3 regions of the Psychrobacillus sp. FSL H8-0484 genome follow, and region 3 is predicted to be linked to each of the others. Evidence: riboswitches for the same ligand, from Rfam matches in the RefSeq annotation. Region 3 holds a riboswitch; each other region holds the start of a gene.
The links. A riboswitch is a leader RNA that binds a small molecule or an ion and turns the genes downstream of it on or off. The one in region 3 is predicted to bind S-adenosylmethionine.
Positions count from the first base shown of each region.

Region 1: it holds a riboswitch for S-adenosylmethionine, as region 3 does, so the genes downstream of both, MHH81_RS17455 (bifunctional homocysteine S-methyltransferase/methylenetetrahydrofolate reductase) here and MHH81_RS04525 (methionine ABC transporter ATP-binding protein) in region 3, are expected to answer to the same signal.
Region 2: it holds a riboswitch for S-adenosylmethionine, as region 3 does, so the genes downstream of both, MHH81_RS00920 (O-acetylhomoserine aminocarboxypropyltransferase/cysteine synthase family protein) here and MHH81_RS04525 (methionine ABC transporter ATP-binding protein) in region 3, are expected to answer to the same signal.

Region 1 is NZ_JBBOSZ010000001.1:3,564,574-3,571,679, forward strand. Features, by position in the region: gene metH (methionine synthase) at 1-2,115, opposite strand, end outside; gene MHH81_RS17455 (bifunctional homocysteine S-methyltransferase/methylenetetrahydrofolate reductase) at 2,096-3,955, opposite strand; SAM riboswitch class I at 4,033-4,137, opposite strand; gene MHH81_RS17460 (nuclease-related domain-containing protein) at 4,356-5,312, opposite strand; gene MHH81_RS17465 (protoporphyrinogen oxidase) at 5,455-6,840, opposite strand.
Region 2 is NZ_JBBOSZ010000001.1:170,731-177,836, reverse strand. Features, by position in the region: gene MHH81_RS00925 (homoserine dehydrogenase) at 1-369, opposite strand, end outside; gene MHH81_RS00920 (O-acetylhomoserine aminocarboxypropyltransferase/cysteine synthase family protein) at 496-1,788, opposite strand; SAM riboswitch class I at 1,903-2,018, opposite strand; gene MHH81_RS00915 (glycerol-3-phosphate acyltransferase) at 2,159-2,800, shown strand; gene MHH81_RS00910 (YdcF family protein) at 2,843-3,406, shown strand; gene MHH81_RS00905 (GIY-YIG nuclease family protein) at 3,654-4,007, opposite strand; gene MHH81_RS00900 (DUF2087 domain-containing protein) at 4,028-4,783, opposite strand; gene MHH81_RS00895 (M3 family oligoendopeptidase) at 4,944-6,641, shown strand; gene MHH81_RS00890 (RDD family protein) at 6,656-7,063, shown strand.
Region 3 is NZ_JBBOSZ010000001.1:993,171-1,000,276, reverse strand. Features, by position in the region: gene lepB (signal peptidase I) at 1-241, opposite strand, end outside; gene MHH81_RS04540 (TVP38/TMEM64 family protein) at 234-875, opposite strand; gene MHH81_RS04535 (AzlC family ABC transporter permease) at 990-1,697, shown strand; gene MHH81_RS04530 (AzlD domain-containing protein) at 1,702-2,010, shown strand; SAM riboswitch class I at 2,110-2,216, shown strand; gene MHH81_RS04525 (methionine ABC transporter ATP-binding protein) at 2,367-3,392, shown strand; gene MHH81_RS04520 (methionine ABC transporter permease) at 3,382-4,044, shown strand; gene MHH81_RS04515 (MetQ/NlpA family ABC transporter substrate-binding protein) at 4,070-4,939, shown strand; gene MHH81_RS04510 (M20 family metallopeptidase) at 4,955-6,160, shown strand; gene MHH81_RS04505 (CsbA family protein) at 6,366-6,623, opposite strand; gene MHH81_RS04500 (PDZ domain-containing protein) at 6,632-7,106, opposite strand, start outside.

The DNA of each region.
Region 1 (7,106 bases), 2.6 Mb from region 3:
TTTCTCCATATATTGCTCTAAATGGGCAACAGATGCTTTCATGACACCCGCACTTTGGAGTACTTCTGCAACAATTAGTTGATTGCCATTAAATAGACGCCCGACTTCGGACATCCCTTCCATTAATGGTCCATTAATGACTTCCAGTGGAGTTTCATACATTTGAAGTGCAGCTTCCAAATCAGGAATCAGCCCCTCTTTTGTTCCTTCGATAATATAATAAGCAAGACGCTCAGGAACAGTTTTTGGAATATCATCTTCTGTCTTTTCTTTCTTTTTATCTCGGTAAAAGTCTGTAAAATCAGCAAGTGTTTGGTCCGTCGTTGTGAATAAAAGCTCATTCGCCATTTCCACTTCTTGTTGCGGAATAGACGCAAATCGTTCCAACTTCTCTGTATTCACAATCGCATAATCAAGTCCTGCTTGTGTACAGTGGTATAGGTAAACAGCATTTAATACTTCACGCCCTACTGGAGGAAGTCCAAATGATACATTACTTACACCAAGAATCGTTAAGGTACGTGGCATCTTTTCTTTTATTAATCGAATACCTTCAATCGTTTCTACTGCCGAACCAATGTATTGTTGATCCCCCGTACCTACTGGAAATACTAATGGATCAAAAATAATATCTTCTGGCGCAAGTCCCCATTTGTTTACAAGCAAATCATACGAACGTTCAGCAATTTCGAGCTTGCGCTCACGTGTAACAGCCATTCCAACTTCATCAATCGTTCCGACTACAACTGCTGCTCCATACTTTTTCACAAGTGGCATAACCGCGTCGAATCGTTCTTCTCCGTCCTCTAAATTAATCGAGTTGATAATTGTTTTTCCTTGTGAATATTTCAATGCTTCTTCAATAACATTTTCATCCGTCGAATCAATGACAAGTGGCACTTTCACTTTTTTTACGACTTCTTTCATGAAATGTGTCATATCCTCCAGCTCATCTCGGTCTGGGTTTGCAAGACAAATATCAATTACATGTGCCCCACCTTTTACTTGGGCACGCGCAATTTCAGAAGCTTCTTCAAATTTCCCATCTACAATCAATCGTTTAAACTTCCTAGACCCAATAACATTGGTACGTTCTCCAATAAATAAAGGACGCATCGATTCATCATATTGAAGGGGTTCAATTCCAGACACAACATGGCCATGACCTGCTTCCGCTCGTTTACGTGGTGCAAGGTCTTTCACTGCTTCGCGAACTGCTTGGATATGTGCAGGAGTTGTTCCACAGCATCCACCGACTACATTTAGCCAACCTTTTTCTGCAAAGCCTCTTAGTTTTTTAGAGAGCGATTCTGGTGACTCATGATAATGCCCTTCTTCGTCAGGTAACCCTGCATTCGGATAACAGCTTACATATCCTTTTGAAAGCTCGGAAAGGGTACGAATATGATCCGTCATAAATTCAGGTCCAGTTGCACAGTTCAATCCAACAGAAAGTGGCTTGATATGCTCAATGGAAATGTAGAAGGCTTCGATGCTTTGACCAGCGAGCGTCGTTCCCATTGGTTCGATTGTGCCCGAAATCATAATAGGAAGTTCTATTTCTGTTTCTTCAAATGCCTGTTTTATTCCGATTGTAGCAGCTTTCACATTCAGCATATCCTGACTCGTTTCTAGTAAGATAACATCGGATCCACCTTCGACTAAAGCTTTTGCTTGTACGTAAAAGTCATGCGTTAATTCATCAAACGTAATTCCACCAGTGACTGACAATGTTTTCGTCGTTGGTCCAATTGCTCCAGCTACAAAACGCGGCCATTCTGGTGTAGAAAGTTCTTCCGTACATTTCTTCGCAAGCTGCGCTGCGCGAAAGTTAATATCATGTGCTTGATCCCCAAGATTGTATTCATTCAACACAACTGGAGTTCCACCAAATGTATTTGTACAGATGATATCAGCACCAGCTTCTAAGTATTCTCGATGAATTTGTTCAATAACATTTGGATTTATAATGTTCAAATATTCATTACAACCGTCGTATTCTTCTCCACCGAAATCTTCTGGGGAAAGGTTGGCATTTTGAATCATCGTACCCATCGCACCATCGATGATAAGTATTCTATTTTGTAGCTGCTGCTCAATTAGATGTTTGGACATAGCTGTTTTCTCTCGCTTTCTTTTCATCAAACTCTTTAATATAGCGAATCAATTCCAGTGACATATCGTATCGGAAAAACGGCGTAATAATGTAAATACCGTTAAATAATTCTGCAGCAGTATCGATTAGTTCTTTCGCAATTTGTATACCCTCCGCAGTCGCGCGCTCTCTATCTTCGCCACATAAGCGCATACGTTCCAGCACTTCGTCTGATAATTTTATACCAGGTACTTCATTATGCAAGAACTCCGAATTACGGCTATTCGTGAGCGGCATAATGCCAATGAAAATAGGTGTAGATAGATGTTTGGTTGCTTCATATATTTCATGCAATTTCTCTTTTGTATAAACAGGCTGCGTGATGAAATAATCTGCTCCACATTCTATTTTTTTCTCTAGTCGCTTGATAGCACGATCGAGTACGCGAACATTTGGATTGAAAGCTGCTGCAACGGAGAAGTTTGCTTTTTTTCGAAGCGATTTTCCCGAGAATGAAATACCTTCATTTAGCTGTTTAATTAATTGAAGCAACTCTAAGCTGGAGACATCATAAACACTTGTTGCACCTGGGAAATCTCCAATTTTTGTTGGATCGCCAGTTACAGCCAGTATGTCATGGATGCCAAGTGCATCAAGCCCCATTAAATGTGATTGCAAGCCAATCAAGTTGCGATCACGACAAGTAATATGTGCAAGTGGACGAATATTATTTTGCAGCTTTAGCATGGATCCCATTGCCATATTGCTAATTCGCGGAGAAGCTAGTGAATTATCTGCCATCGTGACTGCGTCAATTCCAGCGGCATAAAGCTTATCAGCCCCTTCCATGAAAGTAGATGTATCCAAATGTCGTGGCGTATCCAATTCAACAATAATCGTTCTTTCCGTCTTCGCTTTTTCATGGAGTGGCTGATTGATTGTTGGCTCTGCTTCTTGAATAATAATGGCTGTTTTCGGCTTTACTATTTTATTTGTAATCGGAGGTAAATTACCGATTCTTTTTTTCACCGCTTCTATATGTTTAGGTGTCGTTCCACAGCATCCACCGATTAACCGGACACCTGCTTCCCTTAGGTATAATGCTGCTTTACCAAAATAATCTGCTTCGGATTCATATACAATACGTCCATCCTCTATATCGAGCAGACTCGCATTTGGATAAGCTGAAAGAAACGCTTTTTCAGGGAGTGTGACCCCTTCAAACGCTTGGATTGTATGATGAGGTCCTAATCGGCAATTGACTCCTACAATGTCGGCCCCAATTGCTGCTAGCTGATGCAAGGCTTCATTTAGCGATAAGCCATTTTGCAAGATACCTGGCTCATGCATCGATACTTGGGCAATGATTGGCGTATCCGTCATCTTGCGCAAATGAGTCACAGTGGTAGTTAGCTCCTCCAAATCATAGTACGTCTCTAACAGTAAACCATCTGGATTTCCCGATAAAAGTTGAGTTGCTTGCTGGTCAAGCGTTGCAATAATTTCACTGATGGAAGCATCACTCTTACGTATTCCTCGGATGCCACCGATCGTCCCAAGCACAAATTGTCCTCCTGGTGCAGCTGCTCTCTTCGCAATTTGCATCGCCGCTTCATTGATTTCTTTCACTTGATGCTCTAACCCGTATCGCGCCAACTTAATCGCATTTGCTCCATATGTATTCGTTTGGATAATATCTGCTCCTGCAGCAATATAGTCTTGATGAATCTTCTCTACAATCTCAGGTTTCTGTATGTTTAATTCTTCATTACAATAATCAATTCCGTATGAATAAAGCAGTGTCCCCATTGCACCGTCTGCAGTTAACATATTTCTTTGCAATTTCTCTAACAATCCCATTCGCTCTCATCCTCTCTAAAATACAAAAAAAGCCTTCTATGAAAAAGAAGGCTTTACGAGTATGCAATATTCGTACCTTCTCATCTTTCAGACCATAATATGTCTGCTGGATTTAGCACCTGACCTTTCGGCTGGTTGCTGAAGCTTCAAAGGGCCAGTCCCTCAGCTTCTCTTGATAAGAATTCACTATTCAGTTTTTTAATATTAGGATTATACTACCTTTATTCAACTATAGCGTCAAGATGTGTTTAGAATTTTCTAGATATTCTGATTTGAGATGAGAAGATTATCCGATTGTAATTGGTTATTATCCGATTCTTTTTATTTATTATCCAATTTTCATGGGTAATCATCCGATTATGATCGTTTATTATCCGATAATCCTACTTTATTATCCGATTCACCTATTTAAGTCCCAATTCCACTTATAAATTGTATTTCTTTTTGCTGTTCCCTCTCTCATAAGCTCCATTGAATTCAATATACGTGAAACGGATTGGAAAGATTCCAACTTTAAGAAATATCGACACTGCCGATTATTAATACTCTCCCCAACTAATACAAACCACTCCCAAATCGCCTTCTCGTGAGCGAGTCGATCCACATAACCACACCTCAAACAGTTCCAGCCATTTTTCCTTTTCACCATTCCGAACTTTTCACACTTCTCACAACAAACCCCAGTCAGCAAATCATTCGGATGGATGCCCCATCGATCACACATGGGATAAGGAAAATACGATTGATGGCTCGCCACCATTTTCGCTGCTAACTCATGCATTTCATCCACCTCTAAACACACTTTCTCTCGAGTAATATTCCTCAGAAACACAGGAATCGTTTGATGAAGTATCGTAGGATATTTCACAGATGACTCCACTACCAATACCTTCGAGTTCGTCAATACGATCACACCATAAATAGGAATCCTCACTCCGCGTACTTGCAACCAGTCATCGAGCAAATATATATTGCGCTCAATTTGTCCCTCTGGACTTTCAAACACATCCACTTTCCCCTCATCATTTTCTCGTTCTAGTTGCAAAGGATTTTGCTTAAAACGCAATCTTCCACCTATATTTTTACTCTCTAAAATAACCGCATAGTACTGCGTAACAAATACTGAATCGATCTGAAACTTTCCATACGATTCTAAACTTACATCATGCAACACCACGTACTCAAACGGAAAGGAATACTTCTGAAACACCCCGTCCACTCGCACTTCCCCGTGAATTCCAGCCTTCGCCATATGCATTTTCGAATGAATCAAATCCTTCATGCCGTGCATTTCTGGCAATCGTCTTTCTAACAACTTTAAACCAATATAACTGTACTCATTCGAACGTGTTTTCACTATCAATAAACCACCCCCATTCGCATCGTATCACATGAACAATAAATGTAAATTTCACTAAAACAACGACAATTCCATTTCCATATTAAAAAAAGGACCAAAATTAAATTTTGGCCCCAAATTTGCATTCACAATTAAATTCTTACATTCTTTCAGCTATTAACTCAGCCGTTTCTTTCCCATTTTTAATACAAGCTCCTATACCTACTCCATAATAGGAACATCCTGCAAGCATTACGTGAGGAAACAGTGAATCCATTTTCTCGTTCAACGATTTAATTGCTTCGCCATGCTCTAAATGATAGTTTGGCATTAGATCATTCCATTTCGTTACTTCTACCACTTGGGGTTCACCATTTAGCTTCAAGCTCTTTTCGATATCTTGTAAAGCCACTTCTACTAGCTCGTCCTCGCTCATATGCTTCATGCCTTCATACGCGGGATTAGTGCTCTTATAAAACATTCGCACAAGTAAATGACTGTTTTTGGATGTGTGCTTCCATTTACGACTTGTCCATGTGCATGCATTACATTTCACATCGCTATTTTCAGAAACGATAAAACCTGTTCCCTCCGCAGGAAGCTGTTCGTCTGGAATATCAAATCCCAAATAAATACTAATAAGTGACGAGTTTTTCAGCTTATTAAAATCGTTATCTAATTCCTCATTGTGCAATATTGCTTGCGCAACATTATGTGGAGTCGTTAACACTACGTAGTCTGCTTCAATGTACGCATCGCTTGATAACGATACTTCGTATGTTGTCCCATTCTTCACAATTTTCGTTGTGTGGACTCCTTTTAAAATAGTAGATTCATTCAGTTCTTCTTCCATACGATCGATTAACGTCGAAAGTCCATTTCTAAAAGAGATGAATTTTTTATTCGCAGCAGCCTGAAACTGTGATTTATTTTCATCTAAGCCTTTTATGATACTACCGTATTTGTTTTTATAATCAACTAAGTAAGGTAACGTAGAAGCTATGGTTAGCTTGTCCAGATTCCCAGAATACACGCCGGACAATACTGGAGCAATTTGTTTCATTACTAATTCTTTTCCGAAAAAATGCTCTAAAAATGAACCAACGGAACTCTCTTTCGTAAAGTTTTCATTTGGTAAATCAAAATCTTTTAATGCTTCCTGTTTTCCAGCCTCAGATACTAATGTGCTGCTATTTAAAGATTCCACACTAGTAGGAATTCCGAATACGGTATCCGCTGGTATTGCGTGTAGCTCATTGTTTGTATAAATATAGGAAATTCCCGTTGCATTATAAACAAGCTCGTCCTGTAGTTGCAGTTCTTCTACCAATGGCATAACGCCTGTATTGCGAGCTACAATGGAGTCTGCTCCCACTTCCATGATGAAATCCGCTTCTTTAACAGAGTAAATTTTCCCGCCTAAGTAATCATTGGATTCAACTAAAACCAATTCGACATCTAGTGATTTTTCTATTTTAAGTCTATGTAAATAATGCATAGTGGACAGTCCTGTAATTCCTCCACCTACTACAACTACCTTCTTCAAAATTATCACTCCTTCTATGTAATCAAGAATAACTCACTATCCCTAGTATAAGCAGTAATAAAAATATATAGTATGATTTCTCTCACTCTTCCAATGTATTTCTGCAAAAAATCTCTAATAGTTTTCAGGATTGTCAAATTTCTAATCGTACAAAAAGACCCTTTATTAGTTTATAAAGGGTCACTGTAGACAAACTCAATTTTTGATGCATAGAGTTGTATATTAAATTCGGCAAGGACCACCACTTCGCTTTCCGTGGGCTTGGC
Region 2 (7,106 bases), 820 kb from region 3:
GACACCACGTGATTTTGAGCGTTCTTGTAGGGGGATACTATATTTAGAAAACATCACTTTATTTGCCGTAATAACGTGACACCCTTTGTCAATCGCTCTACATAAATAGCTATACGCTGGTTCTTCATTGACTATAGCTTCAAAGACAACTTGAAGGCCAGGGATATTCATAATATCCTCGAAATTATCTGTCACAAGTACTCCAGGCGTTTCTGGTCTATCTTTCGATAAATTATTAATAAGAATGGCACTAATTTCAATATCCAATCCTAACGATTTTTTTAAGTCTTCTCTTTTTTCATTCACAATATGATAAATCCCTTGGCCAACTGTTCCAAAACCTAAGATTGCCGCTTTTATTTTTGCCATACTTTCTCCTCCAAATGAATCTGCACAATTGAGTTCAAATATTCATATTCTAATAAAACACCAACCGAACATTGATTGACTATTTTACATATTGTAGACTATTTTCTCTCAACTAACAACAAAATTCTATCTAGAGAGGACATTTGTTTTCCCTACGAGTACTTTATCTAGTGCGTTTTGCAAGTCTTCCACTGCTTCTAACCCTACAGACAAGCGAATTAAGTCCTCTGTAACACCTGATCTTACTAAGTCTTCAGGAGTTAATTGTTGGTGTGTGGTAGATGCAGGGTGAATAATTAACGATTTTGCATCACCTACGTTTGCTACATGCGACCAAATTTCAATGTTATCGATAATATGTCGGCCAGCTTCTTTTCCACCCTTTACCCCAAATGTAAGAATCGAACCAAAGCCATTGTATAAATACTTTTGTGCCAGTTCATAAGATGGATGCTCTTCTAATCCTAAGTAGTTAACCCATTCAACACCCTCGTGATTGGATAAATAATCTGCAATTTTTTGAGCGTTTTCATTGTGCTTAGGAACGCGTAAATGAAGTGTTTCTAACCCTTGAAGGAAAGAAAATGCTGCATCTGGGCTTAAGGATGGACCAAAATCACGAAGCAATTGAACGCGTAGTTTAATCGCAAATGCTACGGTAGGCACATCAATGCCATATCGCAAGCCGTGATAGGTTACGTCTGGTTCTGTGAATCCAGGGAACTTCTCTGAATCCCAATTAAAGTTTCCTCCGTCTACTACTACTCCTCCGATTGTTGTACCGTGACCACCAATCCATTTCGTCGCAGAGTGGATGACTACATGAGCACCGTGTTTAATCGGATTCGAGCCATATGGTGTTGCGAATGTATTATCTACTAAAAGAGGAACTCCTACTTCATTTGCAATCGCTGCCACTTTTTGAACATCTAACACGTTCAAACTTGGGTTACCAATAATCTCAGCGAAAAATCCTTTTGTTTTTTCTGTAACTGCTGCTCGGAAATTTTCTGGGTCTGTGGAATCTACAAATTTAACTGTAATTCCATAGCGTGGCAATGTATGTGCAAATAAATTAAAGGTACCACCGTACAAGTTTTCCGCTGCAATGATTTCGTCTCCTGCTCCCGCAATATTCAAAATAGAAAATGCAATTGCTGCCATTCCAGAAGAAAGGGCAACTGCTGCTGTTCCACCTTCTAGTAGAGCAATTCGCTGTTCAAAAACATCTACAGTAGGATTTGTAATACGAGAGTAAATATTACCAAATTCTTTTAAAGCAAATAAATTTTGTGCATGCTCTGTGTCACGAAATACAAAAGAAGTCGTTTTGTGAATTGGAACTGCTCGTGAACCTGTTACTGGATCTGGTTGTTGACCACCGTGTAAAAGAAGTGTTTCTGGTTGAAGATTTGTCATTTGAATTCCTCCTAGAAAGTAGTTTAGATGGATACTTCGGAGACGGGAGAGGATTGAGAACAAACAAAAACCCCTCTTCAATTTAGAAGAGGGGTGCGATTTCGCATGTTCCTCCTCTTATCTTCCAAATTCGTAACCTGAATTTGTAGGATGTAGCACCTTTCCAAGTTTAGAACTTGTTGGTTGCCGGGCATCGTAGGGCCTAGTCCCTCCGCCACTCTTGATAAGAGTATTAGATTATTTTTCCATCTTGTTACACAGTATATGATTCTATTTATCTGTTCGTCAAGTGTTTTTCACAAAAATTCTGAAACTTCTTTGTACTTGATACGTTTAATATAGTGGAATACTTTTTGGGGAGTGACATACGATGGTAATTTGGAGTATTAGCATCATAGTAATTAGCTATTTAATTGGAGCTATGCATGGTTCAAAGGTAGCCCAATTTTTTAGTGGAGTGAATATTAAAAAAGAAGGCTTAAAAAACTCTGGTGCCTCCAATGCAGCAATTGTTCTTGGAATGAAGTACGGGATGTTAGTTGCAGCAATCGATATTTTAAAAGGTGTGTTCGTTATTATCGGTGTCCGCTTTTTTACAGAGCAATTTGCTACTTTTTCAATTATCGAGTTGGATTTATTGCTTTATCTAGCTGGTGCCGCAGTCATTTTAGGACATAACTTCCCTATTTACACTCGTTTTAAAGGTGGAAAAGGGACTGCATCCATTATTGGTGTGCTTCTGGCTATTCATTGGCCTATTGGGCTAATCGGTCTTTTATTATTAATTGGTGCTACTTTTTTAACAGATTATTTATTAATTGGTGTATTTGTATTTTACTTTGTATTTGTGGGTGCTTCTATTTGGACTGCAGATGGAGTTGCACCAATTGCAATTGCTGCACTTTTATTATTCATGGCGTCTATTTTGCATATCGAAAACTTCCAACGCTTAGCTAGGAAAGAAGAGCCAAGGATATCTGCATTTCTAAGGAAAAAGAAGACTTCCATGTAAATGAAATGGGTGATTTGCATAAACAAAAAGAAGAGGTGGATTGTGCTTATACCTTTATTAGTGATTGCTTCTAGCGGAATCGGTATGTGGATGCTTACTAGTAAATGGATCAATGATGGACTGGAACCTAAAGCAGATGGCTCGAATGAATACGCCATCGTTTTTGGTGCCAAAGTGAAGGTAGGCAATATCCCTTCCCTCGCGTTACGTTATAGATTGGAATCTGCACTAACTTATGCTACAGAAAATCCGCATGTGAAGCTTGTATTGTCTGGTGGACAAGGACCGGACGAAGACATCGAAGAAGCTGCGGTCATGAAAGCTTTTCTATTGGAGCACGGAATAGCGGAAGATAGACTTATCGTAGAGGATCAATCTACTTCTACTTATGAGAATTTGCTATTTTCTCAAAAGCTCCTTCCGAAAAACGTAGAATCCGTAACGATTATTACAAGTGACTACCATTTACAACGTGCGAAAATTCTTGCAGAAGAGATCGATTGGGACGCAGATGTTGTAGCAGCTAAGACACCAAAAATTAGCGAAATGAAGTCGCGTTTACGTGAACGCGCTGCATTACTGAAAACCTATATTGTAGGGAAATGACTCCGAATGTGTACGTTTAGGGTCATTTTTTGTCGTGTTCATTTCCGTCGAGACCGCTCTCGTTTGTACACGCGGGCTCTCGCATAGACATGGTGAGCTCTCGTAAGAGTGTAATTGCTCTCGGATCAACCTAGATTGCTCTTGTTCGGACGCAATTTATCTAGCAAAGGATGATATTTCAACCTGTAAATAGTACTTTATTAATTCATTTAAAAAAGGCTTCCAATTCCTCGGAAGCCTTTCTATTTCAAATTTTCTTCGTATGGTATCCCTTATCCCCATATGGCTGTAATTGTTCCATCCATTTGTCCAATAGCTTTTCTAGTTCTTTCTTTTCAGACGTGGAATGATTTTTAGATGCTTTATATACTTCTATTTGCTCGATTTCAAATGCTTCTTTACCGAATTGTTTCCAATCTTCTTGGAGTAATCGATTAGTATGCGTTCCTGTTTCTAACGTGAATTTGGTGCCATTTAATGTTTTGAAGTTTCGTGTAGAAGCGACAAACTTTTTTCCGTTTTGTTTGTTCGTGATGACATAGATGCCACATTCTATTTTAATTTCTTTATACTCTTGTTTTAGTTCCTTTTTTCGCTCCATTTTTTATCCAATCCTCTACTTTAGTTTTTCACCCAGTACGCACTGCCGTCGTCTTTCCTATCTAAAAAGCCGTATTCGATTAGATAACGTCTTAAAGTGACGAAGTCAGCATATACATTTTTAAGTACTTCGTTTATTTCTTTTTCGCTGTAGATGCGTTCTAGTTCAAATCGTTTGATGATGACACGAAGTGTAGCCAGCTTTTGTTTTTCTTTCTTTGGAAATTTTACTAGCGGCCCGTCTATTCCTGCTGGGAAAAATTTCTTTTCAACCTCTTGCTGCTCTTCGGTTGTTATATTGTAACGGTCGTCCACCATCGTTGCATTTTTATGAAGTGGAAGAAAGGTTGGTGCATGGTCATCTTTTTCCTTCAACAATTCCATCATCGTTAAGAATATTTTTGCTTGGCGCTCTTTTTCCTTCAATACAAAGCGATGGTTGCGAATGGTTGATGCACTTCCAATATTTAATTCTAATTGTATTTCCGCATCGTTTTTGCCTTCATAAAATAATCGTAGGAGGCTATTTTGATGGTCGGTTAATCCAGTTAATTTTTTATTTAACCCGATTAGATAATGGAATACAGATCCATGCTCCGTTTCGATATGCCGTTTCATATAACGTTCTGCTTCATAGAGCACATTATTCTCAGGATAAATAAGCCCTTTCTCTACCTGTTCTCCACATAATAGGCAAACAAATACTTCTTTTTCTTCCATGTAACCTTGCCTTAATTGATTATCACCAGCATTCCAAAACAATTCTGAAATCTCCACCAATAAACACATCCAATCTTTGTTTGTTAATTTATAAACATTTTATAATATAGTCTATAAAAAATCAAATTAAGTTTAATAGTTGCAATTTATCTGAAAATATTAAACAATTAAGTTGTAAACGCTTTTATTCTAAGAAGCGATCGAGAGGAGAATACCTTTGGTTACATTTCAAGATTATGAGTACAAACGACCAAATTTAGAAGAAGACAAAGTAAAGTTTAGTGAGGCATTGGCAAAGTTTAAACAAGCTTCTTCAGTTGAAGAACAAAGTGCAACAATTAAAGAACTGAATGGACTTCGCAATGATTTTTCGACGCAATCTAATTTAGTTTACATTCGTGCATCTATTGATACGAATGATGAATTTTATCAAAAAGAACGTGATCATTTTGATGGAATACTTCCAGAGATAGAAGAGTTGGTTACGGAATATTACAAAGCACTTGTTGATTCACCTTTTAGAAAAGAATTAGAAGACAAATGGGGCAACCAATTATTTGATCTTGCTGATTTTCAAATCAAAGCCTTTTCTTCTGAAGTGATTTCACTTTTGCAAAAGGAAAATAAATTGTCTTCTGACTATTCGAAGCTTGTTGCTTCTGCACAAGTGGAATTTAACGGGGAAACATTGACACTTGCACAGCTTGGCCCATACGGAGAATCGACGGATCGTGATGTGCGTATAAAAGCTATGGAAACAAGATTCGGTTTCTTCCAAGAGCATGAAGCGAAGTTCGATGATATTTATGATCAGCTTGTAAAGGTACGTCATGAAATTGCTACGAAGCTTGGATATAAAAACTTTGTGGAGCTAGGCTATATCCGTATGAATCGAATCGATTATAATGCGGAGATGGTGAAAAAATTCCGTGATCAAGTTCGTGACTTTATCGTACCTGTTGCAACTAAGTTATATGAGCGCCAATCGAAGAGAATTGGGATTGATAATATGAAGTATTATGATGAATCCCTTAATTTCTTGTCTGGAAATGCTACACCACAAGGGTCACCTGAGTGGATTGTAGAGAATGGAAAGAAAATGTACGAAGAGTTATCTCCTGAAACCGCTGAGTTTTTCCAGTTTATGATTGATCGTGATTTATTGGAACTAGTTGCTAAAAAAGGAAAAGAGTCAGGTGGTTATTGTACATTTATCGATAACTATGAGTCTCCATACATTTTCTCTAATTTTAATGGAACTTCTGGTGATATCGATGTGTTGACTCACGAAGCAGGGCACGCATTCCAAGTATACTCCAGCCGTGATATTGGAATTCCAGAATACCTTTGGCCAACATACGAGGCTTGTGAAATTCACTCGATGAGTATGGAATTTTTCACTTGGCCTTGGATGGAATTGTTCTTTAAAGAGCAAACAGACAAATATAAATTCGCTCATTTAAGTAGTGGCTTGTTATTCTTACCTTATGGTGTAGCTGTAGATGAATTCCAACATACTGTTTATGAAAATCCAGAAATGACACCAATTGAAAGAAAAGCGGCTTGGAAAAAAATTGAGGAAATTTATTTACCTCACCGTGATTATGATGGGAATAGTTATTTAGAAGCGGGTGCTTTTTGGCAACGTCAAGGACATATCTACAATAGTCCATTCTATTATATCGATTATACATTAGCACAAATTTGTGCATTCCAATTTTGGAAGCGTTCAAGAGAAGATCACGAAGCGGCTTGGAAAGATTATTTACACCTTTGCCAGCTAGGCGGTTCTAAATCGTTCACAAAATTAGTAGCAGAAGCGAATCTAATCTCTCCATTTGAAGAGGGTTGTGTGGAGTCTGTTATTGGATCGATTGAAGATTATTTAAATAGCGTGGATGACTCTGCTTTGTAAGAAGGGAGAGAATAATGACAAATCCGGCTGGATTTTGGATACGTTTTTTCGCAGGTATCTTTGATAGTTTAATTATTGGTATTCCACTTTCATTCATTAGTTTCTTGATCTTTGGTGATTGGGAAGAAACTCCTGTAACGAGTCTCGGAAATTTAATGTATACATTACTAGTTCCTGCTTTATGGTATGGATATACAGTAGGAAAGAGAATATTGGGTATTCGAATTGTGAAAGTAGATGGCACAAATCCTGGCTTTGGAACAATGATTTTTCGAGTTATTGTTGCTGGTTTTGTATATGTATGCACTTTAGGAATAGGCCTTATCGTAAGTGCATTTATGGTAGGACTACGAGAAGACAAACGAGCAATTCATGATTTTATTGCAGGAACGTATGTAACTAGTAATCCCCCAGAATATTAAAAGATGCAAGAACAGGCTTGAGCAATTATTCAGGCTTGTTCTT
Region 3 (7,106 bases):
TCCCAATCACTCTTTTTACATAATCTTCATTTTGTGCTCCATGAAATATAATAATATCCATCCGATTGATCGGTGAAAGCTTGTTCACAATCACTTTATCATGATCAGAAAATGTTGGCATCATGGATTTCCCAACAACTTCGTAATTAGTTGCAATAAACATACGAACTATCGTAACGATAACTACCCCAATGATGATTGCTGCTAACCATTCTACTACTTCTTTTTTAGTTTTACTCAAGATTTTCTCCTCTTTTAATTTTACTTTCATTACTAATTCTTTTAAGATCATCTTCCACTTTTGTATTAATTCGTTTTTCGATCCATTTCCCGACAAACCAAAGATTGGCAATTACAAGCACAACAATAGCCGTTCGCAATGGTTGCGTTACAAATGATTTAATATCAGATCCAATGAAACTCACGACGGATATCATGATGAATTTCCCAAGCGTAACTGTCCATAGATATGTATTCTTTTTCATATTAGACAAACCAGCAACAATATTAATAATCGCAGATGGAGTGAACGGAAAACAAATAAGCAAAAATAGTGGACCGAAACCATTCCTCTCTACCCATAATATTAATTTTTGAATCTTTTCATGCCTCGTAATAAAACCAAGAACTCGAGCTCGTCCATATTTACGAATGACTAGAAATACGGTATATGCACCTGCAACAGATCCTATCCAAGAAAGAAGAAATCCAAAAAGTAATCCGTATGCGGTTACGTTCGCTACGATAAATACCACTAACGGCAAAAACGGTAAAAAGGCCTCTAAGAAGGGCAGAAGGATACCGATTATTGGTCCGAGAGCACGATACTCATTCGTTAAATTAGTTAATGTCTCCAATGAAAACCAATCAGGCATGTTGCTTTCCTCCACTACTATGTATATTTATACTATTCCCTATTATTGTATACATAAAACTATTTTCTTATAGTATAATTTGTTCATTATGTTTTTTAGGGGGTTAAATTCTAATTGAAAAATTCATTATTTGGACAAGGTTTAAAGGCTGGTGTTAGTATTGCAATTGGCTATTTTCCAGTTGCTTTGACATTTGGCTTACTTGCTAAAACATCTGGTTTATCCATTCTAGAAGCTACAGCCATGAGTATTTTTGTGTATGCTGGAGCAGCCCAATACATGTCCTTAACGCTAATATCAAAAGGTGTCGATCCTATTTTAATCGTTTTAAACACTTTTGTCGTCAATATACGTCACTTTTTAATGACGGCTGCACTTAATGAAAAGATGCAGAGTGAGAAAAAATGGATTAAAGGAATCTATGCTTTTGGAATAACGGACGAATCATTTTCAGTGCTTGCAACGCAAAAGGAAGAAAAGATAGCTACTTCCTTTGCATTTGGAGTCGCATTGATCGCGTATAGTAGCTGGGTTATTTTTACTGCAATTGGTCATGTAATTGGAGCAAATCTCCCTGCTTTCTTACAGGCGGCCATGTCAATTGCTTTGTACGCTATGTTCGTTGGTCTCCTTGTCCCTTCTATGCGAGGAAATCGGAAAGTTGTCATGCTTGCGTTAATCGCTGCAACTGTCAATGGATTTTTTTATTGGTCACATCTATTATCGACAGGTTGGTCCATTTTAATCGCTACACTGGCATCTTCTATTTTTGTCGAAATAATTTATGCACGGCGTGATCGCGGTTTGCCGAAAGGAGTTTAAGTAAATGGGTGCATGGTATTGGTGGACACTAATTGGAATGACGCTTGTTACATATATCCCTCGAGCTTTTCCACTCACCTTCTTAGAGGGTAAAGAATTACCACCAGTCGTTTCTGGTGTATTACGAAATATTCCCTATGCAGTTTTAGGTGCATTAATATTTCCTGCTATTTTATATGTGCAAGAAGGTCATTTACTATTTGGCATAATAGGTACAGTTGTTGCGTTTTCTTTAGCTTTTATTTTCGAGAATGTAATGGTTGTAGTGCTAGGTACTATCGGAGTTTTAGCTCTATACAGTTTTATGTTTTAATAATTCAGAATTATTTTATTTTAAAAATATACTTGACGGCTAGGTTTTAAATGTTTAAAGTTTAAAACAATTCTTACAACAATTAAATAGCACATCACTTTCTTATCCAGAGAAACCGAGGGGCAGGCCCTATGACGTTTCGGCAGCAGGTTCAATTCGAACACTGTGCCAATTCCTGCAAGCGAATTTCGCTTGAAAGATGAGAAGAGATGGTTTTTCGTATATTCGAAGAGCTTTCTTTTTCTTATCTAACTTTAGATAAGATCAAGAAAGCTTTTTTTGTTCTCTTGATAGAAAGGTAGATGACTGCAAACCATTGTCTGTTAAGAATAGATGAACTATCAGGAGGTCTTCACATGATTGAATTTAAAAATGTTTCCAAGACATTTCGTCTTGGCAAACGGGAGGTGCATGCAGTCAAGAATGTTTCTCTAAAAGTAAGCAAAGGAGAAATATTCGGCATTATCGGATTTAGTGGAGCTGGAAAAAGTACACTGTTACGACTTGTCAATATGCTCGAGCGTCCCTCATCTGGGTCCGTATTAATCCAAGACATTGACGTTAACTCACTATCTTCCAAAGACTTACGAACGAGACGCCGCAACATTGGAATGATCTTTCAGAACTTTAACTTGTTTAATTCCCGTACAGTTGCAGGAAATATTGCGTATCCACTCAAGCTTGCTGGTTTATCCAAAAAAGTGATTAATACACGAGTAGAAGAGCTGTTACAATTTGTTGGTTTAGCAGATAAAGCAAAAGATTATCCGGATCAATTATCTGGAGGTCAAAAACAACGTGTCGGCATTGCACGAGCATTAGCTACTTCACCAGACGTACTTATTTGTGATGAAGCGACGTCTGCACTCGATCCTGAAACAACAGCAGATATTTTACGCTTACTAAAAAAAGTAAACAAAGAGTTTGGCATAACAATCTTGCTCATCACGCACGAAATGCATGTTATCCAATCGATTTGTCACAAAGTTGCTGTAATGGAGAACGGAGAAGTTATCGAATCTGGTGATGTATTCGATGTATTCACAGATCCACAGCATTCGACTTCGCAGCGTTTTATCCAATCCGTACAACAAGACTTACCTTCTGAAAATATTTTAGAAGATTGGCGCTCAAAAGGCGGAAAAAAATTATACCGAGTTATTTTCAAAGGGGAAATTACGAATAATGCCGTGCTCTCCCAAGTCACTCAAAAGCATCAGGTTCATTTCAACATTGTATATGGTTCCATTCGAGAGCTACAAGAAAAACTCTTCGGAAATTTACTTATCTCATTTGAGGGTAAAACAGAAGCTATACAAAACGCATTAGAAGAATTAAAGACAATTGTCAATTTGGAGGAGGTGGCACCCCATGAAAGTTGATTGGAGTACATTTTGGCCACGAATTTTAGAATCGACTGGCGAAACAATTATTATGGTGATTGCTACACTCATATTCGGTTCCATTCTTGGAATTACTATTGGTCTATTACTATTTGTCACAAGAGAAAAAAATATTTTAGAAAACAAAATTGTTTTTCAAGTGCTAAATATTTTAATTAATATTATTCGACCTATTCCATTCATTATTTTCCTAGTAGCTATTTCACAGTTAACTAGATTAGTTGTTGGTACAACAATCGGTACTACAGCTGCTATCTTCCCTATGACGATTGTTGCAAGTTTTTCAATCGCTCGAGTAGTGGAAAACAACTTAGTAAGTATTGATCCCGGGGTAATCGAAGCTGCGCAAGCTATGGGTGCTAGCCCCCTTCGCATCATTTTTACTGTATTAATTCCGGAAGCGCTTGGGCCACTTATTTTAGGGCTAACGTTTATCACAGTTAGTTTAATCGATTTCTCAGCGGTTGCCGGTACAGTCGGTGGTGGCGGTTTAGGTCATGTCGCTATGACTTACGGATATCAGCGATTTGACGGTAGTGTCATGCTCGTTACGGTTATCATATTAATCGTTCTTGTGCAGCTCGCACAATGGCTAGGAAATACCTTATCTAAAAAATTTATGAGACGTTAATTAAACCTAAAGGAGAGATTTATTGATGAAAAAGTTAAGTTTATTCGTACTAGCAATTATTACTGCTTTGGTATTATCCGCGTGTGGCAGTTCTTCGGCATCTACTACAGATGGTAAAGAAACAGTAAAAGTAAAAATTGGTGTGAATGGTTCTGATGGTATTCAATGGCCTATTCTTCAAGAAAAAGCTGCAAAAGAAGGTATTGAAATTGAATTAGTGGAGTTTGCTGATTACACATTACCGAACAATGCACTTGCACAAGGGGACATTGATTTAAATGCATTCCAACATCTTTCGTTCTTATCGCAATATGTAAAAGAAAGTGGTAACGATCTTGTTCCAATTGGTTCTACAATGTTTGCACCATTAGGTGTTTATTCTGAAAAAATTAAAGACATTTCAGAAATTAAAGAAGGCGATAAAATCGCTATTCCTGATGATCCAACTAACCAAGCACGTGCACTTCGTTTATTAGAAGCTGGAAAATTAATTACACTAGCAGATGACTTCGGACTAGCCGGTGATCCTTCTCAAATTACAGAAAATCCGTTGAACCTTGAAATTATTCCGATGGTTGCTCAGCAAACTCCTCGTGTATTACCAGATGTAACTGCAGCTATTATTAACAATGGTGTTGCTGGTCAAGCAGGCTTCTCTCCTGGTGAAGATCCTATTTTCAAGGAAGCTGGAGATAACGAATCTATCTACCCTTATGTAAACTTAATTGCAGCTCGGGCAGAAGATAAAGACAATGAGACATTTAAACGCATTGTTGAACTTTACCAAGAAGATGATATTAAACAAGCTGTATCAGAAGATACAAAAGGTGGTTCTTCTTTAGTCATTTTAACGCAAGAACAATTGGATGAAACATTTTCAAACCTATTAAAGTAAAGGAGGAAAACAATCATGAGTATTGTAAAAGAACGCAGAGAACTACTATCAAAATCTATCGATGATAAGAGAGAGCTGTACATTCAAACGAGTCAAGATATTCATGCAAATCCAGAGATCGGAAATCAAGAATTCTATGCAAGTGCGAAGCATGTAGAATTACTAAAGAATGCAGGATTTGAAGTAACAACTGCAGTTGCTGGTCACGAGACTGCATTTTACGCAGTAAAAGATAGCGGTAAAGAAGGAGCTACCATTGCTTATCTAGCAGAATATGACGCACTACCTGGTATCGGCCATGCATGTGGGCATAACATTATTGGGACTACTAGTGTTGCAGCAGGTATCGCATTAGCGGAAGCTATTTCTGAAACAGGCGGACGCGTCGTTGTGCTTGGTACCCCTGCCGAGGAAGGTGGACCTAATGGAAGTGCAAAAGGTAGTTTTGTCAGACATGGCTATTTAAAGGATGTGGATGTTGCCTTAATGATTCATCCAGCTGGTAAAACTTCATTGACCAGTGAAACGCTTGCTGTCGATCCTTTAGATTTTCATTTCTATGGAAAAGCTGCCCATGCATCTGGCTCGCCTGAACAAGGGATTAACGCATTAGATGCAGTGATTCAACTGTTCAATGGAATCAATGCACTTCGTCAGCAACTCCCTTCTGATGTTCGTATTCACGGCATTATTACACATGGTGGAGATGCACCGAATATAATTCCTGACTTTGCGTCTGCACGTTTTTATATTCGCGCAGAGACATGGAAGAAAACAGAAGAAGTTGCAGAAAAAGTGCGAGCTATTGCAAACGGAGCTGCTTTAGCAACAGGTGCAGACGTGAAAATCGAACGTTTCCAAAATGAAGTGCAAGACTTTGTGTTAAATACGGTATTGGATAACGTACTCCATTCCGAATTAGAAGCTGTCGGAGAAGTTGTGCATACCGAAAAACGAAAAGGTAAAGGTTCAACCGATGCCGGTAACATTAGCTATGCTGTGCCAACTGCGCACCCTCACATTAAAATTGGACCAGACGATTTAATTGCGCATACAATTGAATTCCGTGAAGCAGCGAAATCAGAGGATGGAAACGAAGCTCTGATTAAAGGAGCTAAAGCTTTAGCATCAACAGGTTATCGAATCCTGACGGACGCTCAGCTTCTTCACAGTATACGAAAAGAGTATGAGGCTTCACTTGCAAGAAAACAAGTGGAGTGAGTAATTAGAGGATGAATTTGTGAGTCTGGGGATGGAACTTGTTAGTAGTGGTTTTCTTGCGAATACGCATAGTAATGTTGCCCGGAATCACTTGAATGCTGCGAATAAGCAATCCTAACTTGCGAGTAACGGTTATCTTGCAATTAGGATCACACCATTGCTATTCGCCTTATCATCTTTCATTCCAAAGAAAAATCCGCTCTCTTTAAGAGGCGGATTTTTTCTTCTTATTATTAGTTTTCATATTGGTTGCATACCAAAATCCTGCTGTTAAGGACGCCGCATCTAGAATATATATCCACCATCGATGCGTGTAACCCGCGTAAACCGAAGCTGCGAACAATGCGACTGTCAATATTAACGCAACATAATGATTGAACGTAATACGTGTAAATAACACGACCAGCAGTGCAGGAGCAAAGATGGCCATTAGTACTTGTGTTGATAAAGATATTGTTTCCATATGTTCTCCTATCTTATTAAGATCAAGCCTAAACGGTAATGATCATGTCTAAACAAAATATGCTGACGCAAACGAAGCTCTCCGTTGGAATCCAGTACTTCCAATTTGCAATGTGCTGCATTTATTTGTACTGCCTCGTAAAGCTCTTGCTCGTCCGTCACCTTTTGTCCATTCACTTTTACAATACGCTCTCCGATTTGTAAACCCATCTTTTCAGCGGGCGAATCGGTTAGAACTCCTGCTATCATAACACCATTCGGCTGAGGAGACACTGCGAATGTGCCACTCGTTTCCTTTTTGTATTCCATATAGGAAATTACTAATCTCGCGAGTACAGCTAGCAGAATAACAACTGCACTAATAATTGGCATTACATAACCAATTGCAGCTGCAACAGTTACGATAATGCCCAACTGCCAGACCATTTTTCCGTAACGTTTATAAAACTGAACTGCCAGTGTACGTCTACTTTTTTGTTGAAAC